DNA from 3 places in the Anaerocolumna sp. AGMB13020 genome. Region 2 is predicted to be linked to each of the others. Evidence: a T-box and tRNA genes for the amino acid it is inferred to sense, from the RefSeq annotation. Region 2 holds a T-box; the other regions hold tRNA genes.
The links. A T-box is a leader RNA that pairs with one kind of tRNA and senses whether it is charged. The one in region 2 lies ahead of R2R35_RS08100 (valine--tRNA ligase), so its partner is inferred to be a tRNA-Val.

Region 1 (9,747 bases), 950 kb from region 2:
TCAAACTCCGAATGCCATATAGATGATGACCAGGAGTCAGACTACACGAGATAAGTTGGGTAGTCAAAAGGGAAAAAGCCCAGACCACCAGCTAAGGTCCCAAAGTGCGTGTTAAGTGGAAAAGGATGTGGGATTTCGAAAACAACTAGGATGTTGGCTTAGAAGCAGCCACACATTAAAAGAGTGCGTAATAGCTCACTAGTCGAGAGGTCCTGCGCCGAAAATGTCCGGGGCTAAAACACGACACCGAAGCTGTGGATAGTAGTGAATACTACTGTGGTAGAGGAGCATTCTTAATACCGACGAAGCGATACCGTAAGGAGTCGTGGAGGGATAAGAAGAGAGAATGCCGGAATGAGTAGCGAGATGAAAGTGAGAATCTTTCAGGCCGAATATCTAAGGTTTCCAGAGTAAAGCTGATCTGCTCTGGGTAAGTCGGGACCTAAGGCGAGGTCGAAAGACGTAGTCGATGGACAACAGGTTGAAATTCCTGTACCTTATAAAAACAGAACTGTGGGGACGCAGAGACAAAGTCAGAGCCGGGTGAGGAATACCCGGTACAAGCGAGGTACCAGTGGAGCAGGAAAATCCGTTCCATAATGGGAAGACGTGATGTGGACCGAAATATAAGTAGGGAAGCTGATGGAGGCACTGCCAAGAAAAGCCGCTATTGTTTTTTATAAGCCCGTACCGTAAACCGACACAGGTGGATGAGGAGAGAATCCTAAGGCCGACGGGAGAAGCATTGTTAAGGAACTCGGCAAAATGACCCCGTAACTTCGGGAGAAGGGGTGCCTGTAGAAATACAGGCCGCAGAGAATTGGCCCAAGCAACTGTTTAGCAAAAACACAGGTCTATGCAAAACCGTAAGGTGAAGTATATGGGCTGACGCCTGCCCGGTGCTGGAAGGTTAAGGGGAGATGTTAGGGGTAACCCGAAGCGTTGAACTTAAGCCCCAGTAAACGGCGGCCGTAACTATAACGGTCCTAAGGTAGCGAAATTCCTTGTCGGGTAAGTTCCGACCCGCACGAAAGGCGTAATGATTTGGGCACTGTCTCGACAATGCACCCGGTGAAATTGAAATACCAGTGAAGATGCTGGTTACCTGCGCCAGGACGGAAAGACCCCATGGAGCTTTACTCTAGCTTGATACTGGGATTCGGTATTGCATGCACAGGATAGGTGGGAGGCTATGAAGCGGTGACTCCGGTTGCCGCAGAGCCGTTGTTGGGATACCACCCTTGCAGTACTGGGTTTCTAACATGTGCCCGTGATCCGGGCAGTGGACAATGTCAGGTGGGGAGTTTGACTGGGGCGGTCGCCTCCGAAAGGGTATCGGAGGCGCTCAAAGGTCCTCTCAGGATGGACGGAAACCATCCGCAGAGTGCAAAGGCATAAGAGGGCTTGACTGCGACACCGACGGGTGGAGCAGGTACGAAAGTAGGACTTAGTGATCCGGTGGTATAAAGTGGGATTGCCATCGCTCAACGGATAAAAGCTACCCTGGGGATAACAGGCTTATCACTCCCAAGAGTTCACATCGACGGAGTGGTTTGGCACCTCGATGTCGGCTCATCGCATCCTGGGGCTGTATTAGGTCCCAAGGGTTGGGCTGTTCGCCCATTAAAGCGGTACGCGAGCTGGGTTCAGAACGTCGTGAGACAGTTCGGTCCCTATCCGGCGCGGGCGTAGGATATTTGAAAGGAGCTGACCTTAGTACGAGAGGACCGGGTTGGACTGACCTCTGGTGTATCGGTTGCACTGCCAAGTGCATGGCCGAGTAGCCAAGTCGGGACGGGATAAACGCTGAAGGCATCTAAGCGTGAAGCCCCCCTTAAGATAAGATATCCCATGCGAATGCAGTAAGACCCCTGAAAGACGATCAGGTGGATAGGTTAGAGGTGGAAGTGTGGTAACACATGCAGCTGACTAATACTAATAGGTCGAGGGCTTGACCTAAAAATGGTTTTTATCGGATGAATTAATGTGTAAGTGAATGTCAAGTATTGGCCCGGTGGCTCAGTTGGTTAGAGCGCCGCCCTGTCACGGCGGAGGTCGAGGGTTCGAGTCCCTTCCGGGTCGTTGGTAATAAATATGGGATCTTAGCTCAGCTGGGAGAGCATCTGCCTTACAAGCAGAGGGTCATAGGTTCGAGCCCTATAGGTCCCATTTACCTAAAAATGCCGACGTGGCTCAATTGGCAGAGCAGCTGACTTGTAATCAGCAGGTTATCGGTTCGAGTCCGATCGTCGGCTTGAGTGTGAAAACACTTATAAAAAAAATATGGATGGATTCCCGAGTGGCCAAAGGGGGCAGACTGTAAATCTGTTAGCGACGCTTTCGAAGGTTCGAATCCTTCTCCATCCATTTGTTTTAAAATAATAAAAAATAATATCGCGGGGTGGAGCAGTCTGGAAGCTCGTCGGGCTCATAACCCGAAGGTCATAGGTTCAAATCCTGTCCCCGCAATCCGAAAACATGCAGTTTTCGAAAGAAATTGAGTCAATGATGTTGGCCTTGCCCAGATAGCTCAGTCGGTAGAGCAGAGGACTGAAAATCCTCGTGTCGCTGGTTCGATTCCGGCTCTGGGCATTTTTTATTGGATTTTTTAGATTCAGTAAATTTGGGATATTAGCTCAGTTGGTAGAGCACTTGACTTTTAATCAAGGTGTCCCGGGTTCGAATCCCGGATGTCTCATAATCGGTTTATATACAAGTTAAGAACGTTATTTGTTAAATAAATAATAAGCTTATCCACAAATTATAAACGAATAGTTGATAAAATCCACTGTAATTTATGTTACAGTGGATTTTTTGTTATATCGAAGTTTTTTTTGTAATGAATAATTAAAGTAATGATTGTATTTACTAAACTATTGTTTCAATCAGATACTTGTGTTTGATTGTTTTCATCATCTTTAACATTTTTAAAATTTGGCTCTGTACAATCTACTCCTTATATCGTGATGATAACTAATAATCAAGTAAGTATAGCGTTTTATTGAATTTTACTTTTGATGACCTGTTCAGATACTTATAATGCAACAGTATAGAGAAAATAGCTTATAAGCCAAATAGTAATGTTAATTTATATTTATTTAGTGTATAATTATTATAGTGTGGTATTTTAAAGAGTAGAAGTTTTTAATTTGAAGTACACTCAAATAGATGGGATTTAATTTGTGTAATTCATGCAAACGAAAAGTACTTAGTGATTTAAATATCTAGCAGGAGGTATAGAATGAAGATCTTCGAAGAATTCAAAATAAAAGACCTGTTGTTAAAGAATAAAGTAGTTATGCCGCCTATGTGTATGTATTCATCCGATGAAACAGGATATGCCAATGAATTTCATTTTACTCACTATGTCACCAGAGCAGTAGGAGGTGTAGGTTTAATAATAATGGAGGCTACTGCAGTTTCACCTAATGGACGGATTACAGAGAAAGATCTTGGTTTATGGGAAGATGGACAAATCGCTGGTCTAAAGCAGATTGTTAAGGTATGCCATGAGCAGGGGAGTAAAATGGCAATTCAGTTAGGACATGCCGGACGTAAGTGTACAGCCCCTAATGAAAGAATCGTAGCTCCTAGTGCCATAGCTTTTGATGATAAGAGCCAGATTCCTCATGAATTAACATTATCTGAAATCAAAGCGGTTGTCAGAGACTTCAGAATGGCTGCTATAAGAGCTGATAAAGCAGGATTCGATGCTATAGAAATACATGGAGCACATGGTTATCTCATAAGTGAGTTTTTATCCCCTATATCGAATAAGCGTAAGGACGAATATAACGGTAATGCTGCTAATAATGGACGTTTTCTTAAGGAAATACTGGAAGCAGTAAAAGAGGTCTGGCCTAAAGAAAAACCCATTATCGTAAGAGTTTCAGCTGATGATTACCTTCAAGGAGGAATGACACCAGAATTTATGAGTGATATCCTGAAAGATTTTAAATCATTGTTTGATATCTTACATGTTAGTTCAGGTGGTGTTGCACATGCTGAGATAGACTCCTATCCAGGTTATCAGGTAGAGGCCGCCAGATATCTAAGGGAAAGTTGTATGGTTCCTGTAATTGCTGTCGGGTTAATTAATACTCCAGATATTGCAGAAGAGATTATAGCAAATAAAAGAGCAGATTTGATCGCTATTGGAAGAGAGTTGTTAAGAAATCCTTATTGGGTTTTAAATACTGCAAGAGAAAAGAGAATACCTTATGAATATCCCAAACAGTATTTAAGGAGTTTTAACATATTCTAAATTCCTTTATTTTATATAGTAATATAGAATTCTATTTATAAATTATTTAATAGATATACATCGCTTTATGAAGCTCAATGAAATATTTATATGAAAAAGACAATAAAATATAAAATAATTTAGATATTTCTCAAAGAAAATTTGTGTTTTTTAAATCCAGATAAAGTTTTGTCATTAAACTATTGCATTACTGCTTATATTATAGTATATTTATCTATGTGATTGGATTTAGAACGGTTTAAGTTAATTTGTTTACAAGTATCTAAAATAATTTAGTAAATCAGTACATACCTATAATGGTAAACTGAACGGAGGATTGTCTTATGAAATTTTTTATTGACACAGCGAATGTTGAGGACATTAAGAAAGCAAATGAAATGGGTGTAATTTGTGGAGTAACTACCAATCCATCACTCATTGCAAAAGAAGGAAGAGATTTCGTAGAGGTTATTAAAGAAATTACTGCAATCGTAGACGGACCAATTAGCGGAGAAGTAAAGGCTACTACTGTAGATGCAGAAGGAATGATAGCAGAAGGCAGAGAGATTGCAAAGATTCATCCTAACATGGTTGTTAAGATACCAATGACTGTGGAAGGTCTTAAAGCTACAAAGGTTCTTTCTTCCGAAGGAATCAAAACAAACGTAACTCTTATTTTTACTGCAAACCAGGCATTACTGGCAGCCAGAGCGGGTGCAACATATGTATCACCTTTTCTGGGACGTTTGGATGATATTTCATCACCTGGTATTGATTTGATAAGAATTATCGCAGATATATTTGAAATCTATAATCTTCAGTCAGAAATTATTGCTGCCAGCGTCAGAAACCCTATTCATGTTACTGATTGCGCACTGGCTGGTGCACACATAGCTACAGTACCTTACAGTGTTATTGAGCAGTGTACAAAGCATCCCTTAACAGATCAGGGAATTGAAAAGTTTCAGAAGGATTATAGAGCAGTTTTTGGTGAATAAAAAAGATCAAGAGGTAATTCAATAGGGACTAAATAATAGTCTTTTGAATATAATAAAATTTCCAAAAAGATAAATAGGTTTTGGAGATTAACAAGGATTTAGGAGGACAAAAATGAGTAATATTGATACATTGTCAGTTAATTCACTGCGCGTATTAGCAGCGGATGCAGTACAGAAAGCAAATTCAGGACATCCTGGTCTGCCACTTGGCGCAGCAGCTATGGCATATGAGGTATGGGCGAATCACATGAATCACAATCCCAAGAACCCTAAGTGGACAAACAGGGACCGTTTTGTCCTGTCAGGTGGACATGGTTCTGCACTTCTTTACTCTCTGCTCCATTTATTCGGATATGGCGGTTTATCTGTTGAAGATCTGGCATCCTTCAGACAGTTGGATTCCCTTACACCGGGCCATCCTGAATATGGTCATACTGTTGGTATAGAGGCTACTACAGGACCTCTTGGCGCTGGTATGGCAATGGCAGTTGGTATGGCAATGGCTGAAGCTCATCTGTCAGCTAAATTTAATAAAGAAAACTATCCGATAGTTGACCACTATACTTATGTTTTAGGCGGCGACGGCTGTATGATGGAAGGTATCTCCTATGAGTCCATGTCCTTAGCAGGAACATTAGGTCTGAGCAAGTTAATTGTTCTTTATGATTCTAATAAGATATCGATAGAGGGTGACACGGATATAGCATTTAGAGAAGATGTGTCTAAGAGATTTGAAGCATTTGGTTTCCAGACACTGGTTGTAGAAGATGGTAATAATCTTGAAGAGATAGGTGCGGCTATTACAGCAGCTAAGGCGGATACTACCAGACCCACCTTAATCACAGTTAAGACCAAGATTGGTTATGGTTCTCCCAGAGAAGGAATGGCTAGTGCTCATGGTGAACCTCTTGGAGCAGATAATGTCAAGGCATTAAAAGAAAAATTAGGATTCCCTGCAGATAAGGATTTCCACGTTCCTGCAGAAGTATATAAGCACATAGAGGAAGTTAATAAAAAGAGTGAAAAAGCAGAGGCTGACTGGAACGAACTTTTTAGCAGTTATGCGAAAGCTTACCCTGAATTAAAAGAACTCTGGGATAAGTACCACAATGAGGCTATTGCTGAGGAGCTTTTAGAGAATGAGGAGTTCTGGTCATATCCTGATAAGCCGGATGCTACCAGAAACTTATCTGGTATGGTTATTAACCGCTTGAAAGATATTATACCTGGTTTTATTGGAGGTTCTGCAGATTTAGCTCCTTCTACTAAGACATATATGAAGGATGCAGGAGATTTCTCCAGTGAGGATTATTCCGGACGGAACCTGCATTTTGGAGTTAGAGAGCTTGCAATGGCAGCTATCGGTAACGGTCTTGCACTTCATGGCGGTTTAAAGGCTTATGTATCAACATTCTTTGTATTCAGCGATTATGTAAAACCTATGGCTAGGCTTTCTTCTTTAATGGGACTTCCATTAACTTTCGTACTTACACATGACAGTATTGGTGTTGGAGAAGACGGACCTACACATGAACCTATCGAACAGCTTGCAATGCTTCGTGCTATGCCTAACTTTACTGTTTTCAGACCGGCAGATGCTACAGAGACAATAGCTGGATGGTATTATGCAGTTACCTCAAAGAAAACCCCTACTGCCCTTGTGCTGACACGTCAGAACCTGCCGCAGTATAAAGGTTCCAGTAAAGATGCCTTAAAGGGTGCTTATATCATTGCTCCTTCTGAGAAGGAAGTACCGGATGCTATTATTATGGCAAGTGGTTCCGAAGTTGAGATCAGTATCAATGCGAAGGAAGAGCTGAAAAAAGAAGGAATTGACGTAAGAGTTGTAAGTGTTCCTTCAATTGACCTTTTTGAAGAGCAGAGCAAGGAATATAAGGATAGTATACTGCCTAAGAATGTCAGAGCAAGAGTTGCCGTTGAAGCAGCAATTGATTTTGGCTGGGGTAAATATGTAGGTCTTGACGGTACTACTGTTACAATGAAAGGCTTTGGTGCTTCTGCACCAGCAGGCTTGTTATTTAAGAAGTTTGGTTTTACAACCGAAAATGTAGTTGCAGCTGTTAAATCAGTCTTGTAATGATAGAAAGAAAGCATGAATATACAGATAATAATTAAGTAATACTGAAGTGGAAATAGGTCGATCTACTGGGCCATTGTCTGGAAAGAAAATGTTCTTTGGTTTCAAGCAAGCATATTCAGTTGCTGCCAATTATTAGAATAGTATGTGAGTGAGAGATTGTATATTTGAAATAATAGTTTAGTATCAATAGCAGGGCATCCATGATAATGTATAAATTATGGATGTCCTTCTTTATGTCTGGAAAGTCTAATCATTAGTTCCTTATAAGTAGTTATATTCCTATTTCTTCTGTTGTATATTAATACTTGTAAGTATTCAATTCTAATAGAATTTTAATATTAAGTTATTGCAAATAGCTATTTTTGCAGATAGAATGAGTTTAGATGGAATAATATACAGGAGGGTAGTATATGCCTAAAATATTGATAGTTGAAGATGAAAGTAAAATAGCCCGCTTTGTTGAGCTTGAATTAAAATATGAAGGTTATGAGGTAGAGATTGCTGCTGATGGCAGGACAGGTCTTGAGAAGGCTCTTCAAAAGGAGGTAAGCCTGGTACTGCTGGATATAATGCTTCCTGGTATCAGCGGTATTGAGGTGTGCAGAAGAATTCGTATGGAATCAGATGTTCCGGTTATAATGCTTACTGCCAAGGATGATGTTACAGATAAGGTAGCAGGGCTTGATATAGGGGCTGATGACTATATGACGAAGCCATTTGCCATTGAGGAACTCCTGGCTAGAATAAGAGTAGCCTTAAATCGCCATACAAAGCAGGTACAGCCCAAACAGGATATACTCAAGATTGGAAAACTAAAGCTTAATTTATCCGGCCACAGTGCTTTTTATGGAGACGATGAGCTGGTACTGACCAAAAAGGAATATGAATTATTAGAGTATCTTATCAGAAATAAGAACATTGCCATTACCAGAGAGCAGTTATTGAATAATGTTTGGGATTATGAATACCTGGGAGATACCAATGTAGTAGATGTATATATCCGCTACCTGAGACAGAAAATTGATGATAAGTATGGTATACGCCTTATCAACACAGTGAGAGGGGTAGGTTACATTATTAAAGATGAAGGTTAATTTTAAAGAATCCTTAAGGCAGTTCCTTATAAGGATTGTACTTCCTTTCCGAAAGAAGCGGGAAGTCTGGCTGGGAAATTTTCGTTTTTCTATCGCTTTTCGAATTTCCCTTCATTATCTGAAGCTGCTAATAATAAACGGTGTCCTGTTTTTATGTTTCTTCTCCCTTCTGTTTTTGTGGGGTGAGAAGCTACAGATGCATGACAGCGCAGAGGTAATATTGGAGGAAGCTGTAGAAGAAGGTTTTCCGGAGGAAAACGCCAGTAATAATGACAGTACTTTTGCTTTGCTTGGCATTCATTATAAAGCAGTGGATAATAATACCGGAGTTATTCTTTTTAACAACCTGGAAAAGGATCTTACCGGAGAGAAAAAGCTCTTTGATTCAATTTATATCAGTGGAGTTTTTGATGAAAGCGACCTGGCCGTTATAGTAGAAGAACATAAGGAGGTAGTGGTTAATGGAGCTTTAGTTGATATCCTATTTCAGTATGACCTTGCCGCCAGTCTTAAAGAATTAAATATGCTCTTGCTTTGCGTTGGTTTATTGTATTTATTTTTGGTATATGTTATTACCCATTTTGGAAAAAAGAGTGACAGGACTTTGCTGGAGCCTATATTTGAGATGTCAGAGACTGCAAATCGTCTTACTGTTAATAATCTTGGGAGCAGGCGGCTTAATGTGGAAGGTACAAAAAATGAATTAAAGGATCTTGCAGCTGTAATAAACAATATGCTGGATCGTTTGGAAATTTCCTATGAAAGTCAGAAGCAATTTGTATCCGATGCCTCTCATGAGCTTCGTACGCCTATAGCAGTCATACAGGGTTATGCCAATCTCTTAAACAGATGGGGAACAAGTAATAAAGAAGTTATGCTGGAATCCATAGACGCCATTAATAATGAAGCGAAAGCAATGCAGGATCTGGTAGAGAAATTACTTTTTCTTTCAAGGCATGATAAGAAAACCCTAAAGCTGGACAAACATAGATTTAACATGTGCGATGTTGTGGAAGAAATGGTAAAGGAGACAAAGATTGTTGTAAAAGACCGTGTTATAGAAGCATCTGTTCTGCAGGATGTAGAGGTATATGGTGACAAACAGGCTCTGAAGCAGGCTATTCGTATATTTATCGACAATGCTGTTAAATATTCTGAGGAAGGGGATACCATTACAATAACCTGCCAGGATGATGACGGAGATTGTGTAATTAATGTAAGTGATACCGGACTGGGTATGACAAGAAAAGATGTTGAGCATATATTTGAACGATTCTATCGTTCCGATCAGGTCAGAGGTGCAAAGATAGG
Region 2 (9,747 bases):
ATGCAGAAGCCAATCAGAAAACTCTTGGTACCATCGGGATAACTACCAGTATACTCTCCGTTCTTTTATTTCTGTTATTTATCTGGGTAAACCTAAGAACCGGTGCAAACATGCAGCTGCCTTTTCTTCTAACCATAGCATTAGGTGCAACTGCAGCAGCTTATATATTTATACGTGCCAGAGAGAACAGAAAAGATATGGCCGATGCAGAAAAAAAACTGAATCGTGCAATTCAGCTGCTGAATAAGGTAAAGATTAAATATATCAATAATACCAACGCACTGGATTACTGTTATCAGAAGTATATGGTAGACAGTTATGCCCAGCTTACTTATCTTTGGGAAGAATATAAGAAGGAAAAGGAAGATGAGAATAAGTATAAGGTCAGCAAAGAACAGACAGAATACTATAACAGTGAAATTATCACGCATCTGAAGGCTGCAAAAATCACAGATGCCAAGATCTGGATATATCAGTTGGAAGCCTTGCTGGATTCAGCAGAAATGGAGAAGTTAACTACCACGCTCCTTGACAGAAGGCAGAAACTAAAAGACCGAATTGAACAGAACAACCTGCTAAAGGACAAGTGTCTTGAGGATATCGAGAAATTCACCAAAGAAAAAGAAGAGAACAAAGAATATGTATCAGAGCTTCTGAAAAAACACGGAATAAATCTATAAAGAATCGCATACCAAAAACTACGAAGTTATCATTAGAATACCCCAGATGAGAGTGGCTTACATTTAGGAATTTTCCATTGAAGGGTTCCTTAATGACACTTAAATGGCAGCAGTTGTCCCTAGGTGAAAGGATACCACTGTCTGAGCGAATTTCAGCGAGTTTGGTATCCTTTTACCTGCCCAGGGAACAACTTCTGCCATTTTAGTGGAATTTGGAACCCTGAACAGGAAAATGCATAAATGTAAGCCACTCTCATCGTACACCCCCAAAGACATCCGTCATCCCATCAACCAAAATTTCTCTCCCCCCAATAACCAACATTTCGTACTTGACAGAAGAAGAAAGTTTTCATATGATATTTATATTGATTATAGATAAAACAAAGGTAATGATGGAGAGGATTAGACGGGTAAGTGTATCAGAGAGGACAGTTCAAGGCTGAGAGGCTGTCTTACTTACTGCTTGTTGAAGGTAGCTCCTGAACTGTGTTTCTGAAAGCCGAGTAGGAAATGCCGGGTAGTCCCGTTACAGATTAAGAGGCAGCAGATTATAGCTGTGAACAAAGGTGGTACCACGGTTCTTCGTCCTTTTAGACGGAGGGCCTTTTTTTTGTCTTTAGTGAACAGGCCATAAGCTAAAAAATCAGAAAGAAATAACTGCCCCGGAAGCAGAAAATAAATGCCGCCAAGAGCGGAGGAATGAGAGGAAAGAATGAACAAGGAATTGGAAAAGAACTATAACCCCATGGATATAGAAGACAGGCTGTATTCAAAGTGGATAAATAAGAAATATTTTAAAGCAGAGGTGGATAAACGTAAAAAACCTTTCACCATTGTTATGCCCCCGCCCAATATCACAGGTCAGCTTCACATGGGACATGCCCTTGACAACACCATGCAGGATATACTTACAAGATTTAAGAGAATGCAGGGGTATAATGCGCTTTGGCAGCCCGGCACAGACCATGCAAGTATCGCAACAGAGGTTAAGATTATCGAACAGCTTAAGAAAGAAGGAATTGATAAGAAGGACCTTGGAAGAGAAGGTTTCTTAAAGAGAGCCTGGGAATGGAAAGATGAATACGGCGGCCGTATTATCAGCCAGCTTAAGAAGATCGGTTCCTCCTGTGATTGGGAAAGAGAGCGTTTCACCATGGATGAAGGCTGTTCCGAAGCAGTAGAGGAAGTATTTATCCGATTATATGAGAAAGGACTTATCTATAAAGGTTCCCGTATCATTAACTGGTGTCCTGTCTGCAAGACCAGTATCTCAGATGCAGAGGTAGAACATGAAGAACAAAACGGACATTTCTGGCATCTTCTTTATCCTATTACAGGAACAAAAGAGTTTTTAGAGGTAGCTACAACAAGACCTGAAACCATGTTAGGTGATGTGGCTGTAGCGGTACACCCCGAGGATGAGCGTTATAAGGACCTGATTGGCAAGACGGTTATTCTTCCTTTCCTGGACAAAGAGATACCCATTATTGCGGATACCTATGTAGATAAGGATTTTGGTACCGGTGTTGTAAAGATTACACCTGCTCATGATCCGAACGATTTTGAAGTAGGAAAAAGACATAACCTGGAACAGATTAATATTATGAATGATGATGCCACCATCAATGAAAAGGGTGGAAAATTTGCAGGAATGGACCGTTATGCAGCCAGAAAGCAGATGGTACAAGAATTAGAGGAGATGGGACTCTTAAAGAAAGTAGAAGACCATGTTCACAATGTAGGTATCCATGACAGATGTAATACAACAGTCGAACCCTTAATCAAACAGCAGTGGTTCGTTAAAATGGAGGAACTTATCAAACCCGCAGTAGATGCGGTAAAAAACGGTGCTATAACCTTTGTACCGGAGCGTTTTGATAAGATCTACTTTAACTGGACGGACAATATCAGAGACTGGTGTATCTCCAGACAGCTCTGGTGGGGACATAGAATACCTGCTTACTACTGTGACAAATGCGGCGATGTGGTTGTGTCAAAAGAAGTGCCGGGAACCTGTCCCAAATGCGGACATAATCACCTGGTGCAGGATGAGGATACGCTGGATACCTGGTTCAGCTCAGCCCTGTGGCCTTTCTCCACCCTTGGATGGCCTAAGAACACAGAAGATCTTGAATACTTCTATCCTACCGACGTACTGGTAACCGGTTATGATATAATTTTCTTCTGGGTAATACGTATGGTATTCTCCGGCTATGAATATACTGGAAGAGCACCTTTCCATAAGGTACTGATTCACGGATTGGTTAGAGATTCTCAGGGAAGAAAGATGAGTAAGTCCCTTGGAAATGGTATCGATCCGCTCGAGATAATTGACAAGTATGGTGCCGATGCCCTTCGTCTGACATTGATTACCGGAAATGCACCAGGAAATGATATGCGTTTCTACTTAGAGAGAGTTGAGGCAAGCAGAAACTTTGCCAATAAGGTATGGAATGCTTCCCGTTTCATTATGATGAATCTTGAGAAAGCCGAAGCGGCAGAAGGAGACAAGGTTCTCTTAACAGATGCGGATAAATGGATTCTGTCCAAATGCAATACACTTGTAAAAGAAGTAACGGATAATATGGAAAGCTTTGAGCTTGGTATTGCCGTACAGAAAATATATGATTTCATCTGGGAGGAATTCTGCGACTGGTATATCGAAATGGTTAAACCCAGACTTTACAACGATGCTGATGAGACCAAAGCAGGTGTTATCTGGACCTTAAAACAGGTGCTGGTAACTTCCTTAAAGCTTCTTCACCCTTATATGCCTTTTATCACAGAGGAAATCTACTGCACCTTATTAGAAGCAGAAGGAAAAGACGGAGAAGCAGAATCCATTATGGTATCGGATTGGCCGGTATTTGATGAAAAATTCAATTTCAGCAAAGAGGAAGAAGCAGTTGAATTAATGAAGGAAGCAGTAAAAGGTATCAGAGCTGTTCGTGCCGGTATGAATGTACCGCCTTCAAAGAAAGCTTCTGTGATTATCGTAACGGAAAATAACAGAATAACGGAAATCTTTGAGAACAGCAGAGCTTTCTTTGCAACTCTTTCCTATGCTTCAGAAGTAACCATTCAGAAGAATACCGATGGTATACCTGCGGATGCAGTTACAGCGCTTATACCGGAGGCTGTAATCTATATGCCTTTTGCAGAACTGGTTGATATCGAGAAGGAAATAGAAAGACTGAATCAGGAAAAGGCTCGTTTAGCCGGTGAGTTAAACCGTGTGAATGGCATGCTGGCAAACGAAAGATTCGTAAGCAAAGCACCGGAAGCCAAGATTCAGGAAGAGAAGGAAAAGCTTGCAAAATACACCCAGCTTATGGAACAGGTGGAAGAACGTCTTAAAACTCTTACGAAATAGTTAAGATAAGAGGTAAAAATTCTTAGGGTATGAGATTACACTTGATTTTTACCCATATAATGGTTAAGATAGAAAGAAAAGAACGGAAATAAAAAGCTAATTTAATATGGCATTTTAGATCTGACAGAAAGTAAAAAATTAAATCAGCTTACAGATACATATTGCATACAAGATTGTGATATGTATATATAGTGGGTTGCAGAAAAAAATCGAGTGCACCGGAGCGCACAGATAGGAGTCAGCATGATTAATTTTGATGAAGAAATCGCTAAATTTCAGCCAAGTCTTGAAGTAGATCAGGTGGAAGAAGTAATAAAAAGTAATGATCTGTCTGATATTACAGATATTATTAAGACCATGCTGAAGGAGATCAAAGACAAGAATTAAAAGGTGTGTTTAAAAGCTCATTGCACCCTTCTGCCGGCGCTTTTGGCAAGCAGGTGCAAAAGTTTTTAAATACACCCTGGATGTTCTTAGCAGAGCGAAGAGCGATGGAAAATAAGAATGGAAAGGAAGCCACAAGAGATTCCTTTGCTCGTATGACAAGTGGCAGGAAGATAACATGATATGTCCGGTATGCAATAAAAGCGTTCAGGGTAAGAACAACCGCTGTGAACGCTGCGGGGAAGACTTAACCGTGTATGCAAAAATAAATTTAATGTCCAACCGTTACTATAATGAAGGACTCCAGAAGGCAAAAGTAAGAGATTTGTCCGGTGCTGTCATTATATTAAAAAAGAGCTTGGAGCTGAACAAGAGAAATACGGATGCCAGAAATCTTCTGGGCCTTATTTATTATGAGATGGGAGAACCTGTCGCTGCTCTGAGTCAATGGGTAATCAGTAAGCATTTACAGCAGGAAAATAATGATGCGGACAGATACATGGAATTAGTCCAGGCTAATCCTACCAGACTTGAGAACCTGAACCAGACTACCAAAAAATATAATGCTGCCTTGCAGTCAGCCAAGCAGGGAAATGAGGATCTGGCAATCATACAACTGAAGAAGGTTGTTAATCTGAATCCTCACTTTGTGAAAGCGCTTCAGCTGCTTGCCTTGCTATACATTAAGAGCGGTGAGCTTGACAAGGCTCTTAAGAATCTGACCAAAGCAAGTAAAATAGATGTATCCAACACAACCACCCTTAAGTACATGAGGGAATTGAATGAGCTTAATCAGACCGCCGGTGAAGATACCAGGATAGAAAAGAAGGAAGAAAGAAAGGTTGTTGCGGAGCCGGTAGTCTTTGGTCATACTCCTTATAAAGAAGAAAGACCTAATATATGGCCTTTTGTAAATCTGATAATTGGTATAGCTATTGGTATTATGGGTGCAGCCTTTCTATTGGTACCAACTGTTGTCAACAATTACGAGAGCAAATCATATGCGCTAAAGACGGAACACAGTGCACAGATTAATGAATTGGAACAGAAGTATGACACTGCAGTAAAGGCCAAGGATGAACTGGATACCCAAATTGCTGCGCTGAATAAACAGATTGAGGAACTAAACGGCAATCAGGTAGATGATACAATCTATGATCAGCTCTTTAAGACAGCAGCTTTATACGTAAATGAACTACAAAAAGGTACTTCCCAGATTAATTATGTTACTGTGGCTGAGCAGCTGGCAAAGGTTAACACGGATAAATTAGAGAAACCTCAGGCCCTGGAGCTTTATAACCAGATTAAAGATGCAGTAGGAGAAAAGGCAGCTGCGGCATTGTATAATGAAGGTTATGGGCTGTATTCTAACAGAAAGTATGATGAAGCGCTGGAGGTATTGCTTCAAACCTATGAACTGGATAATACCAACGCGGATGCACTTTATTTTATTGCCAGGTCTTATCACCAAAAAAGCGATTATGAGAATGCAAAAAAATATTACAACCTGATAATTGAGAAGATTCCTGAAACAAACCGCCGCTACAACCAGGCACAGGAAAAATTGCAGACCTTGCCCTAAAGATAAAGCAAAAAATCAAATATAAAATCTAATATAGAATCAACCAGGAGAGACAATTCCAAAAATTATTTGGAATTGTCTTTTCTTATAGACGGATGAGAAAATATATGTTAAAATATGTAAATGTAAACTTCTGGGTTTTATAACTTTTGTTAAAGCTCCATTTTATAGCGAATTAATGAAGGTTATGGAGTTTCTGTAAGAGAAAGGAGATTTCCGAATCTCCTGATTTGAGGGTGCTAAAGCACAAAGATGGGAGTTAAGATATCACTTGAAGCACTATTTGAGTTGAACATTATTTCATTCTTATAGACGAAGAAGCCTGAACGCTTTTAAGCCTATAAAAACGAAATTTTAAACTTCAGATATTTCAAATGGTATATGAAAACGATCCTAACGGATTACACCTGACTCTGTTTAAGAGACAGGTAAAATTAAATGTCCGGAAAAGAGGTATGCATGGATAAGAAAGAACCGTTAAAGAGAAAATCAGAAATAAACAAAAAGGAGGCGGCGGAATACCATGTAAAAGAGAAGTGTCTGATAATACAGGTGAAGCAGGATCTGGATCATCATAATACCCTGTCAATCCGGGAACAGTCGGACAAGCTGCTAGACAAGGGACAGATTAGGAATATTGTATTTGATTTCAGCGGAACAGATTTTATGGATAGTTCCGGAATCGGTGTAATAATGGGACGTTACAAGAAAATAGCACTTTCAGGGGGAAAGATTTTTGTAACCGGTATAAACAATAATTTAGACAGAATTTTCAGAATGTCCGGCCTTTACCGGATCATTCCGAAATTTGATTCCATAGAAGAGGCGTTAGCTAAGGGAAGATAGGTGTTTAAACAGGAGGATATGTATGGATACCAACGAAATGTTATTAGAGTTTGACAGCAAATCTGAAAATGAAAGCTTTGCAAGATCAGTTGTGGCAAGTTTTGTAGCCCAGCTGGATCCTACACTGGAGGAAATATCCGATATCAAAACTGCTGTTTCAGAAGCTGTAACCAATGCCATTATACATGGCTATGACAAACTCAAAGGTAAAGTGATTGTTTTTTGCAGGATATTTGGACATGAAGTATATGTAGAGGTACGGGATCAAGGTCAAGGGATAGGGGATGTAACGAAGGCAATGGAGCCTCTGTTTACCACCAAGCCGGAGGAAGAGAGATCCGGTATGGGATTTTCTTTTATGGAAGCCTTTATGGATGATTTGGAAGTAGAATCGGAAATAGGCAAAGGGACTATCATAAAAATGAAAAAGAAAATCCACTAGGGCTTACATCCTGAGGAAACCTCATGAGCAGGAAGGAAGTGAAACAGTGGATACAATCGAATTAATCCGTTTATCGCAACAGGGAGATAAGGAGGCAAGGGATAGGGTAATAACGGAGAATGTAGGATTGGTATGGAGTATAGTAAGAAGGTTTATGTCAAGAGGGCATGAGACGGAGGATTTATTTCAGATAGGGAGTATCGGACTGATAAAAGCAATTGATAAATTTGATATGAGCTATGATGTAAAGTTCTCCACCTATGCAGTTCCTATGATAATGGGAGAAATAAAGAGATTCTTAAGAGATGACGGTGCAATTAAGGTGAGCCGTTCCATGAAGGAAACAGCCGGCAAGATTCGTGTTATCAGAGAAAGGCTTGGAAGCCTGTATGGAAGAGAACCTACCTTAGAAGAGATAAGTAAAGAATTGAATCTGGCAAAAGAAGAAGTACTAATGGCATTAGAATCAGGTGCGGAAGTAGAATCACTCTATAAAACAATTTATCAGGGAGACGGAAATGCCATCTATCTGATTGATAAATTGGAACAAACCAATGATGAAAGTGAAAATATGATTGACAAGCTTGCTTTACGAGAGACCATAGCATCACTGGATGAGAAGGATCAGGAATTAATCAGGCTTCGATACTTTATGAATAGAACACAGACCGATATCGCAAAAGAAATGGGAATTTCCCAGGTTCAGGTATCACGATTGGAAAAGAAAATACTCTTGAAAATGCGTGAGAAAATGTCCTGACATTGGCTGATATTACCAGTATATAATAAAGCGGTTAACAGATAATAACAATTATATAGGTATTTATGATAGTAGGAATCATAAATACAAGAAAAAACAGCATCAGTAGAAAACACTGCTGCTGTTTTTTATTTACAATTTTTAGCCGGCTTTTTTATTGGTTGCATTAAGCTATCAGACAATGGATTTTATAAAATATAATTATTAGAAAGGTTAGGTAACTAAAAATGATATTCAGACAGAAGCGAATCTGGATTATTACAGCCGCCACTTTACTGCTAATTGCTGCAGGGATCGTGATTGTAATTTTTGCACAGAATACGGAAAAGGAGATTCATAAGGGAACTCTTGTATATGAGAGCAGTTATTGCAGTGCAACCGGATTAGAAGGAATGGTGCCTGATGAAGAATATACGATTATATATTAAAATTGACAAAAATAATCTGGTACACCATAAGATAGTACGTTTAAAAGATGTTGCAAAACTCTTTTCCCCCAACCCAGATATAACAGAAAATCTGTATCAACAGGTAATCTTTATTATAAAAGATGATAAAAAAAGTAATTACGTTTTCTCGGTGCTTAAGCTTATGGAACTGATTCATAAGGAGTATCCGGATTTAGAAATAATAAATCTGGGTGAGCGGGATTTTATCATTCTGTATGAACCGGAGCAGAAGGAGAAGAAGTTATGGGAGTATTTTAAAGTAGGTTTTGTATCTTGTGTCGTCTTTTTTGGAGCGGCATTTACCATAATGACATTCAATGAGGATGCCAATGTATCTGTTATTTTTGAAATCATCTATAAGTCTGTAATGGGGACGAAGCAGGTCAAAGGTTCTTTGCTGGAGATTTCCTATGCGGTTGGATTACCTCTTGGTATCATAATCTTTTTTAATCATTTTAGTAAAATAAAAGCCAGCAAGGACCCCACACCAATGCAGGTGCAATTAAGGTTATACGAAGCAGATTTGGACGAGACATTGATTGAAAATAAATCGAGAGAGGGGAAATCCATTGATGTTCCTTAAATATCTATTATTGGTTTTTATAGGACTTACCGGTGGAATATTGATAGCAGCGGGTATGGTTGCGTTTATAACCATTGTCGGGGTTCTTACTCGTCTTGCCATAAGGACTGATACAGCCAAACGAATTCTTCTCTACGAAGATATTGTTGTAGTCGGCACAACCTTAGGGAATATACTGGATATCTTTAAACCACCTTTACCCGTCGGGCATGTGGGGCTTATAATTTTCGGTTTATTTTCGGGGTGCTTTGTCGGATGTCTTGCCGTTGCCCTTGAAGAAGTAATACAGATATTCCCTATTATGACCCACAGGCTTAAACTTAAAATCGGTATACCCATAATCGTATTGTGCTTAGCTTTTGGAAAAGGCGCAGGGGCTTTTTTTCAACTATTTATACACTACAAAAAATAAAGAATAAATTCTTGGACAACTATGTAAAATAGTAAGGCATTTATTTATGTGAATAAGGAGGTTATGACATGCAGGATAATAAAAATAAAGTTACTGCCGCAGATATTGTAAAGGAACAGGATAAGGAAAAGAAAGCAGAGAAATATAATAAGTATGTGAAAGATAAAACACCTGTCCATAATAAATTTATTAATATCTTAAATGCCTTTTGGGTAGGCGGACTTATTTGTGTTCTG
Region 3 (9,747 bases), 490 kb from region 2:
AGAACAAGGAGACTGGCTTTTTATGTTATATCTCTCCTTCGGCAGACTTTTTCTCTCAAGCAGGTTTCAATCCTTACCGGGGTTTCCGTCCCTACAATCTGCAGACTTTTGGATACCATCCATTATGCACCCCCAGATAAACTTCCTGAGGCTGTTTCTATTGATGAATTTAAAGGCAATGCCTCTACTGGGAAATATCAGTGTATCCTCGTTGATCCTAAAAAACACCGGATTCTGGATATTCTTCCAGACCGCACTCAGAGCCATCTGGCTGATTACTGGAGAAACATTACAAGAAAGGAAAGGCTGAAAGTAAAGTTCTTTGTCTGTGACATGTGGCTTCCCTATGTGGAGCTGGCCAGGACCTTCTTTCCAAATGCAAAGATTATAGTGGACAAGTATCATTTCATTCGTCAGGTCACATGGGCTATCGAAAATGTTCGTAAACGGCTCCAAAAATCCATGCCGACTTCTCTTCGAAAATACTATAAACGAAGCCGGAAGCTGATTTTGACCCGCTATAGAAAGCTGAAAGACGAGAACAAACAAGCCTGTGATCTGATGCTCCAGTATAGTGATGACCTACGGTTGGCGCACATGATGAAAGAATGGTTTTATGACATCAGCCAGCTGGAGTCCTATCGTAAGCAACAGCAGGAATTCGATGATTGGATATCTAATGCAAGAGGATGCGGTATTAAAGAATTCGAGAAATGTGCAAAAACGTTCCAGTCTTGGAGAAAAGAAATCTTAAATGCCTTCAAATATGGCATTACAAACGGTGTCACAGAAGGATTTAACAATAAGATTAAAGTATTAAAACGAAGTTCTTATGGAATCCGAAACTTTAACCGGTTCCGTACTCGGATACTTCATTGTACATCATAGGAAAAATGGTCGGGATATGGAGGCTTATTTTGCATGCCCAAAACAGCATACAGTAGAATGAACTATCGAAACAGCTCTAAACGTAAGAAAGGAGCGGGATTCATACGAATCCCACCCCAACTATTGACAAAGAGCCAAAAAATAACCACTACCTTATGGTAATGGTTATTTCTTGGTTTATGCCTGATATTTGATTTCTCATAATCACTGCAATTCCTTATAATGCGGATGACAGGACTTGAACCTGCACGGTATCCCACTAGATCCTAAGTCTAGCGCGTCTGCCAATTCCGCCACATCCGCTTATTATAAATGAGACATCCGGGATTCGAACCCGGGACACCTTGATTAAAAGTCAAGTGCTCTACCAACTGAGCTAATATCCCAAATAATATATAACACCATTCGCGGCAGGTTCCCTGATTTCAGCGATGGCTGACTGGGCTGGCTGGATTTGAACCAGCGACTGCAGGAGTCAAAGTCCTGTGCCTTACCGCTTGGCGACAGCCCAATGGTACTATTACCAAGGTGGATAAAGGGATTCGAACCCTTGGCCTCCAGAGCCACAATCTGGCGCGCTAACCAACTGCGCTATACCCACCATAAAACAATAACACCTTATCTTGTCCACATTAACCCTACGCAGGAGCTGTCAATATCAACTGACGTATACTTGTCTTTACAAGATAAAATGTGCCAGAAGGGATTCGAACCCCCGACACATGGCTTAGAAGGCCATTGCTCTATCCAACTGAGCTACTAGCACACATATGATGTATATTACATACATCAAGCGGGTGATGGGAATCGAACCCACGTATCTAGCTTGGAAGGCTAGTGTTCTACCATTGAACTACACCCGCGTATGAAATTTTATCTTTAGCCACCTTAACAAAAGTATAAGTCGGGGTGACAGGATTCGAACCTGCGACCTCTTGATCCCAAATCAAGCGCGCTAGCCAAGCTGCGCCACACCCCGTTAGGCTTTTATTTTTTGCGGCTTTCGTGACGCAAGAATCATTATATATTATGCCAACATAATTGTCAACAACTTTTTAAACTTTTTTAAATTTTTCTACAATGTCTTGTCTTGGCAGATTTTAAGGCTTATTGTTTATGCTTTTCCGTGGATTATTAAGGTACTCTCAAGGCAGGTAATTAAGGCTGAAATGAGCCTTTCCCTGACTGTCTATCTCCATAATAATATAAGAGGGTTTACCGTTCTCCTGCCGGGGCTGGCTGATGCTGCCGGGGTTTACTGCCCACACACCCGTACTTAAATCGATAGACGGTCTGTGGGTATGTCCATACAAAACAATATCAGCACCTTGCAAAAGAGCTGCTTCTTTTAGTCTCCCCGTACCAAAATTAACACCATACCGATGTCCATGTGTCATTAGTATTGTATGGCAGCCAAGGGTTATAATCTTCTCTTTTGGTACGTCTGCAAAAAAATCATTGTTTCCAGATACAAATTCCACGGGACAAAAGGCTATTGAACTAATATAGTCTTCACCGCTTTCAAAGTCCCCTAAATGAAGCATTAAATCCAGTGGGCTTACCTTCGAAATAACTCTTTCCAAATTGCTTAATCTTCCATGGGTATCACTTACGATTAGTATTTTCATAAATTCCTTTATGACCCGATTATAGCCTTTCTGCTAATATTTATTGTTACATCCATTCCTTTAATTTATCCTTCATTTCCTTTAAGGCCTTACCTCGATGACTTACCTCATTCTTAACCTCCGGGGATAAATCAGCGGAGGTGCAGCCATACTCAGGTACCCAGAATATAGGGTCGTAGCCAAATCCATTTTCACCGGAAATAGTATCACCGATTAATCCCTCAAACACACCTCTGGTTGTCAGAATTCTGCCATCTGGAAAAGCACAGGCAATAACACATACGAATCTGGCACTCCTGTCACTCCCTTTAAGTCCTTTTAACCTGTCGAGTATATAATTGTTCTTAATATCATAGGAAGTATCCTCTCCCATAAAACGTGCAGAATAAACACCAGGGCCTTTATCCATGGCATCTACCTCCAGCCCTGAATCATCTGCCAGAACAATCTCCCCTGTCATTTCCATAATTGCTTTGGCTTTGATTATCGCATTTGCTTCAAAGGTATCACCGTCTTCTATAATATCAATATCTATACCGGCTTCCTTCATAGATATCACCTGGTAATCCAGATCCTTAAGGAGCATTCTTATTTCTTTCATTTTGCCCTCATTTCCCGTGGCAAATATAATTCTTTGCATCATTGTACCTCTTATATACCCCATGCCTTTCAGCCGGTGCTGTCACAAATAATACAGATGGACAGACCCTATTGTGGCACCTTTCTAATAATTAATATATTTCACATTTTCGAGCAATTTTGACAACCGCTTCTCCGACATCAAAAAGCTATAAAATCCAGGATGAACTTTTACTCATTTATGCGTATTTTATGGGTGCTTCGTTCCAGGAGAATATTTTATCTTAAAACAAATTGAATCTTTATATCCTTATTTCGTGACTTCTTTTTCAGCAAGAGCTCTCTTTATAATCTGGGTAATTGCTTTTCCTATTTCTTTTTCTCTTTTATTGGATTTTAAGAACTCCAGTTCCTGGGGATTTGACATAAAACCCACTTCGATTAACACAACCGGTACCTGTGATTTATTAATAATCAACATTTCGTCGCCAGCAACCAAACCTCTGTTAACATAACCGGTCACTGTTTTCATTTCTTCCAATGCTATTCTTGCTAGCTGTTCAGAACTATAGGAAATCTTGCCCCAATTACTCTTATACAATACCTCAAGCCCTCTTGGCAGCGAGGATTCACTGGAATTACAATGAATGCTGATAAATAGATCAGCTTCTGTTTCATTTGCCAGATTAACTCTTGGATTCAGGTAAATCGTTCTATCGTCAGTTCTGGTGTAATATACCTTTATATTCTCCTTATCCAACAGCTCCTTAACATATAAGAGTATCTGAAGATTTATCTCTTTCTCATAACAAGAACCATCAGCTGCTTCTGCGCCGGGATCTTTTCCTCCATGTCCCGCATCCAAAACAACTATATGCTCGTAGACATCAGAAGGTTTTTTTAATGAAATATAGACCTGTCCCTCCTCTTCTAACATAAAAGGTGCATAAACATGATCCAGCACTAAACTTATGATTGCTTCGTAGGTTCCGTCTTCTTTCTTATTATAGTCAATATCTATTTTAGTAACAGGGTCCGTATTTTCAAACTCCGGTATTATACCATAGGAAATCTCTCCATCCTCCGCATTTAATACCTCCGGTACCAGATATCCGCTCTTTTCTGCTTCTGCCCTTTGTGAAACAATGCCCTGATAGCTTTCTTTTTTGTTTACTCTTACAATATTATCTTCTGTCAAGCTCTTGTCTTTTAAGCCTTTTATTATCAAAGTCAGGCTTTTGTTAATAGAGTCCTCACTTATTGTAATTTCCTTATTAACATCCTTATTTATTGCTATATATTTATCCCCTAGTTCATCTTTCAATTCATCGACGGTAGAAAGGTAATCTTTACTATCATTTTGCTTTTCATAAACCGTTTTGATTGCAGCCAAAGCAGAATCATCCCCCACAAGATCTGCTTTATAAGATAAAATCAGTGAAAATATAACTACCGACAGCATCAGACCAAAGGTGAAAACTGCCGTATACTTTAGCACTTTATCTCCCATTCTATAATCCCCCTGATAGAACGATTATACTATGCATCTAATTTTTCTACAATAAGCAAAATATTATTACATATATCTCAATTTTAAAAATACCTAATTTAACTGTATTCTTGATTAATGGGTAATAAGTAGGATAGGATAAAGTATAAAATATAAAGTCAACTTTTTTTATAAAAAAAGCTGCCTATTACTGTGTTTTCCCATAACTCTATTTTCCAATAGAATTAATCTTTTAACCGTAATATGACAGCCTTCTTATGAAATTCTTACCGGTGTATATTAAACCTCATTAGCTATATTATTTCTTTTCGGCGGACGAGGTCCCATAAATTGATAGAAATAGGTTTTAAGCATACCATTGTAAATCTTACGATTCTTATCTTCTTTGCGTCCGATATATTTTATGGCATCTTCATAACTGGTAATAAGGAACATAGACCAGGCATCCAGATTAGCATAGGTTTTTCCGATTTCTTTATAAAGAGCCGGCAAAGCCTCCTTTTCCTCTAATCTTTCACCATAAGGCGGATTAGTAATAATAAAACCGTATTTTTTACTGCTGCTTAATTCACTGAGTGGCCTCTGCTGAAAGTGGATATAATCCTCCACATCTGCCAACGCCGCATTCTGCCTTGCAGCCTTTACAATTTCACCATCAATATCATAACCCTGAATAGTCATTTCAATGTCTTTTTTTCTCACATCGTTTGCTTCTTCAATCGCCTGATACCAATTTTTCTTCTGTACCAGTTTCCAATTCTCAGCAAGGAAGGAGCGGTTGATTCCAGGTGCAATATTAGCCCCAATCATGGCAGCTTCAATAGGAATGGTTCCACTGCCGCAAAAAGGATCCACCAGTATACGATCATATTTCCAGGGTGTTACCATAATCAAAGCTGCTGCAAGAGTTTCTGTTATAGGTGCTTTACTTGCATATTTTCGATATCCTCTTTTATGGAGAGACTCACCAGAGGTATCAATACCAATAGTAACTTCATCTTTCATAAAAGTAACACGGATAGGATAGCTCTCCCCATCCTCCGGAAACCATTCTATTTTATAGACCTGTTTCAATCTCTCAACAATAGCTTTTTTCATGATTGATTGAATATCTGACGGACTGAATACCTTACTTTTGATAGAGGTAGCCTTGGCTACCCAGAACTTACCACCTTTGGGGATATAATTTTCCCAGGGAATTGCTTTCGTACCCTCAAACAACTCATCAAAACTCTCTGCTCTAAATTTACCTACCTTAAGAAGTATACGTTCTGTTGTACGAAGAAAAATATTTGCTCTGGCAAAGGCCGTCTCATCTCCGGCAAACAGAATACGTCCGTCTTCAACTTGTTTTATTTCATAGCCTAAATCTGTTATCTCTTTCTTCAGAACACTTTCTAAACCGAAATGGCATGGTGCCAAAAATTCATATTGATTCATCATATTGTACTCCCTTTGTTTAACTGAGGTAAATTGAACTAACAATGAATTATAACATATGAAATATACCAATGCAATAAATAAACCAACTTCAAGCAGTTTGGGTAAGAAAAACACTTTTGTTTATCTATTAATACTCAAGAACACCTCGGTATGCATGCATGCCACCATAAATATTCTTAACCCAATAACCTTCTTTGCTTAAATCCCTTGCAAGCAACAGGCTTAGATTGCCTCTGTCACAATACAGTATTAACAGTTTATCTCCGGGTATATCCCTTTTTCCATTTTCAAAATCATCATAGGGTATATTTATGGCAGAGGGTATATGCCCCTGGCTGAACTCAAGGGGTTCTCTGATATCTATAATCAATACCTCCGGCCTTCTTATGTAGTACATTATATCCTTTGCATTAATCGTTTCAAAAGTCATAATATCACCTGCACTTCGATATTATATTATTCTGGAAAATGCCTGTTTGTGCCTGGATACGTGAAAAGAGCAAAGGATATTACTTATAGCTAAGGTTTACTTATAAGTAATATTAGATAAAAAAGCGTGTTGCATATTTTTTAATATTGCAACACGCTCTTTTAATGCTTTACTGATATTATTCTTTTGTTGTATTACGCGCAGAATTGGATGAGCTTGTATTCTTAGCGTTGTTTTTGGAGCTATTGGAAGTTTTGTTCTGTGTATTGGATGTTGTGTTTGTTGAAGTGTTTTTGCTTGTAGTATTTTTTTCTGAGTTTGATGAGTAATCATTATAACTGTTGTTTGCCATTTTAAAAGTCCTCCTAAAAATCTATTTTTTTATTAAGATTACACCCATATTATGAGCGTTTTTCATTTAAAATATGCAACAACAAATTTATTTTATCGAAAATATTATTCAATCACTTAACAAATAATGGGTTTTTAAGTAAATCAGAAAATTTAAGAAAAATATTAGATTTTATATTACTAGCATCTTGCATAATTGTTAATTATGTATTATAATGTAATTGTGTTAGAGAGAGATCGGAAGATTCATCTAACGCACTATATAACCCCTTATTAATTATTTATACTCCCCTCATCGAAACAACCGCCTTGGCTCCCCCTTGGCGGTTGTTTCACTTTAATTCTTTTTATGCGCTAACTAAAATGAACTATTCAGCTAGTTAAAATTACGTAAATTGCTTACTATTGTGATACGGTTTAATTATTCCGGTTGGTTATTACCAGCCTATAAATTAGGTAAATCAGTAATAAAGGAACTCCGATTGAAAAAAATAACTTTAAGATTATACCCCCGATTATAATTACGATAGAAAGAATAACAACAATCATAGCAGCTAAAGCAACTTTATGATACCACTTTAACTCATAATTCTTATACACATGATAACTGCTCCCTGCACTGCCAAATACATCATTATTCTGTCCATACTCCTCACTGGTATCCTCATCCTGCCATTCCTCTGTATAAGCATCCTCATAGCCCATGCGCTGCCTCTTATTGTTGTACAGCGGCCCCTGGGACATCTGAAAGCTATCAATTATCGTTCTGGCTATTAATCTTGGATCACCCAGCTCTAAAAGAACTTCTTCTTCTGATTTCACTTGCATTTGTTCTCTTATATAACTGTTATAATAGTTTATATTATTTTCAATTTCATTTGCAGGTATCTCTTCTGCAAGTGCTTTTTTAAGTTCTATAATAAATTCTTCTCTAGTCATGTATCCTCCTATATCAAACCATCCTTTTCGATTATCTGCTGCTTTTACCTAATCTAGCTTCTAATTTATAACTATTAGTTTTATCTAATGTGTTAAGAATTAGTCTAATTTTAGCATAATGCTCCATTGGGGTAAATAGCTCTATTATTAACATTTCATTAAATAACTAATTTTAAGGATATTGTTAAGAGATAGCTCAATTATAAAATAGCAAATACTGCAATATGAACTTCTACAGAGATTTAATATAATTGCAGTGTAATTATTCCTGCAGTATTATAAACCTATATGAAATATCTTTATGGATTAGCAGGAATTATTTATAATAATATTTTAGAATAACAAAAAACTGTAACTCCGATTAAGAAATTACAGTCCTATATGTGCGTTAGAGGATTCGAACCCCCGACCTTCTGGTCCGTAGCCAGACGCTCTATCCAGCTGAGCTAAACGCACGGATTCAAAGAATTTTTATTTTACAATGCCGGCGACCGGAATCGAACCGGTACGGGCGATTAGGCCCGCAGGATTTTAAGTCCTGTGCGTCTGCCAGTTCCGCCACGCCGGCATTTTCAATAATTGACCTGGTAATCAATTATTTATGGGACCTATAGGGCTCGAACCTATGACCCTCTGCTTGTAAGGCAGATGCTCTCCCAGCTGAGCTAAGATCCCACGAAACTTTCATGTAAATTAATTATTTGGTTCTTTATTTCTAAAGAAACGACCCAGAAGGGACTCGAACCCTCGACCTCCGCCGTGACAGGGCGGCGCTCTAACCAACTGAGCCACTAGGCCATATTTAAATAAATATGTATTTATTATCTTAAGTATCAATTAAAGCTGTAACAACTAATGTAATGGACCTTCAGGGACTTGAACCCCGGACCGACCGGTTATGAGCCGGTTGCTCTAACCAACTGAGCTAAAGGTCCAAAAAGCCGACGATCGGACTCGAACCGATAACCTGCTGATTACAAGTCAGCTGCTCTGCCAATTGAGCCACGTCGGCGTATTACTTATCACGTTCATGATATCAAAAAATGACCCCAACGGGATTCGAACCCGTGTTACCGCCGTGAAAGGGCGATGTCTTAACCGCTTGACCATGGGGCCATGACTTAAATATTATAACACAAACTTTAATGCTTGTCAACCATTATTTTGTTTTTTTGTAGTCAGCAGTTTATGCTGACTACAGCTCCCCGAGTAGGACTCGAACCTACAACCCCACGGTTAACAGCCGTGTGCTCTACCATTGAGCTATCGAGGAATACTACACTTGTCTTTTCTAATAACTTGATTTATGAATATATGAACATTATTAACCATAAGCAGAATAAAATTCTACTTATTTAGGTCAAGCCCTCGACCTATTAGTATTAGTCAGCTGCATGCATTACTGCACTTCCACCTCTAACCTATCCACCTGATCGTCTTTCAGGGGTCTTACTGCATTCGCATGGGATATCTTATCTTAAGGGGGGCTTCACGCTTAGATGCCTTCAGCGTTTATCCCGTCCCGACTTGGCTACTCGGCCATGCACTTGGCAGTGCAACCGATACACCAGAGGTCAGTCCAACCCGGTCCTCTCGTACTAAGGTCAGCTCCTTTCAAATATCCTACGCCCGCGCCGGATAGGGACCGAACTGTCTCACGACGTTCTGAACCCAGCTCGCGTACCGCTTTAATGGGCGAACAGCCCAACCCTTGGGACCTAATACAGCCCCAGGATGCGATGAGCCGACATCGAGGTGCCAAACCACTCCGTCGATGTGAACTCTTGGGAGTGATAAGCCTGTTATCCCCAGGGTAGCTTTTATCCGTTGAGCGATGGCAATCCCACTTTATACCACCGGATCACTAAGTCCTACTTTCGTACCTGCTCCACCCGTCGGTGTCGCAGTCAAGCCCTCTTATGCCTTTGCACTCTGCGGATGGTTTCCGTCCATCCTGAGAGGACCTTTGAGCGCCTCCG

Region 1: it has a tRNA-Val gene. The T-box ahead of R2R35_RS08100 (valine--tRNA ligase) is inferred to sense a tRNA for this amino acid. The anticodon was not compared.
Region 3: it has a tRNA-Val gene. The T-box ahead of R2R35_RS08100 (valine--tRNA ligase) is inferred to sense a tRNA for this amino acid. The anticodon was not compared.

What each region holds. Positions count from the first base shown of each region.
Region 1 is NZ_CP136910.1:2,986,774-2,996,520, reverse strand. Features, by position in the region: rRNA gene R2R35_RS12170 (23S ribosomal RNA) at 1-1,959, shown strand, start outside; tRNA gene R2R35_RS12165 (tRNA-Asp) at 2,009-2,082, shown strand; tRNA gene R2R35_RS12160 (tRNA-Val) at 2,097-2,169, shown strand; tRNA gene R2R35_RS12155 (tRNA-Thr) at 2,183-2,255, shown strand; tRNA gene R2R35_RS12150 (tRNA-Tyr) at 2,286-2,367, shown strand; tRNA gene R2R35_RS12145 (tRNA-Met) at 2,396-2,469, shown strand; tRNA gene R2R35_RS12140 (tRNA-Phe) at 2,520-2,592, shown strand; tRNA gene R2R35_RS12135 (tRNA-Lys) at 2,626-2,698, shown strand; gene namA (NADPH dehydrogenase NamA) at 3,242-4,264, shown strand; gene fsa (fructose-6-phosphate aldolase) at 4,588-5,241, shown strand; gene tkt (transketolase) at 5,354-7,339, shown strand; gene R2R35_RS12115 (response regulator transcription factor) at 7,753-8,436, shown strand; gene R2R35_RS12110 (sensor histidine kinase) at 8,426-9,747, shown strand, end outside.
Region 2 is NZ_CP136910.1:2,039,115-2,048,861, reverse strand. Features, by position in the region: gene R2R35_RS08105 (hypothetical protein) at 1-680, shown strand, start outside; T-box leader at 1,061-1,273, shown strand; gene R2R35_RS08100 (valine--tRNA ligase) at 1,393-4,053, shown strand; gene R2R35_RS08095 (hypothetical protein) at 4,297-4,440, shown strand; gene R2R35_RS08090 (tetratricopeptide repeat protein) at 4,616-6,019, shown strand; gene R2R35_RS08085 (STAS domain-containing protein) at 6,479-6,865, shown strand; gene spoIIAB (anti-sigma F factor) at 6,888-7,307, shown strand; gene sigF (RNA polymerase sporulation sigma factor SigF) at 7,354-8,067, shown strand; gene R2R35_RS08070 (hypothetical protein) at 8,295-8,495, shown strand; gene R2R35_RS08065 (stage V sporulation protein AA) at 8,470-9,099, shown strand; gene R2R35_RS08060 (stage V sporulation protein AB) at 9,089-9,511, shown strand; gene spoVAC (stage V sporulation protein AC) at 9,580-9,747, shown strand, end outside.
Region 3 is NZ_CP136910.1:2,524,276-2,534,022, forward strand. Features, by position in the region: gene R2R35_RS10015 (ISL3 family transposase) at 1-888, shown strand, start outside; tRNA gene R2R35_RS10020 (tRNA-Leu) at 1,112-1,191, opposite strand; tRNA gene R2R35_RS10025 (tRNA-Lys) at 1,202-1,274, opposite strand; tRNA gene R2R35_RS10030 (tRNA-Gln) at 1,328-1,399, opposite strand; tRNA gene R2R35_RS10035 (tRNA-His) at 1,416-1,489, opposite strand; tRNA gene R2R35_RS10040 (tRNA-Arg) at 1,581-1,654, opposite strand; tRNA gene R2R35_RS10045 (tRNA-Gly) at 1,681-1,751, opposite strand; tRNA gene R2R35_RS10050 (tRNA-Pro) at 1,793-1,867, opposite strand; gene R2R35_RS10055 (metallophosphoesterase) at 2,034-2,516, opposite strand; gene R2R35_RS10060 (XTP/dITP diphosphatase) at 2,563-3,156, opposite strand; gene R2R35_RS10065 (N-acetylmuramoyl-L-alanine amidase) at 3,406-4,605, opposite strand; gene R2R35_RS10070 (THUMP domain-containing class I SAM-dependent RNA methyltransferase) at 4,885-6,045, opposite strand; gene R2R35_RS10075 (rhodanese-like domain-containing protein) at 6,176-6,478, opposite strand; gene R2R35_RS10080 (hypothetical protein) at 6,575-6,811, opposite strand; gene R2R35_RS10085 (DUF1700 domain-containing protein) at 7,247-7,768, opposite strand; tRNA gene R2R35_RS10090 (tRNA-Arg) at 8,151-8,224, opposite strand; tRNA gene R2R35_RS10095 (tRNA-Leu) at 8,251-8,336, opposite strand; tRNA gene R2R35_RS10100 (tRNA-Val) at 8,371-8,443, opposite strand; tRNA gene R2R35_RS10105 (tRNA-Asp) at 8,493-8,566, opposite strand; tRNA gene R2R35_RS10110 (tRNA-Ile) at 8,630-8,703, opposite strand; tRNA gene R2R35_RS10115 (tRNA-Thr) at 8,708-8,780, opposite strand; tRNA gene R2R35_RS10120 (tRNA-Glu) at 8,813-8,884, opposite strand; tRNA gene R2R35_RS10125 (tRNA-Asn) at 8,970-9,041, opposite strand; rRNA gene R2R35_RS10130 (23S ribosomal RNA) at 9,125-9,747, opposite strand, start outside.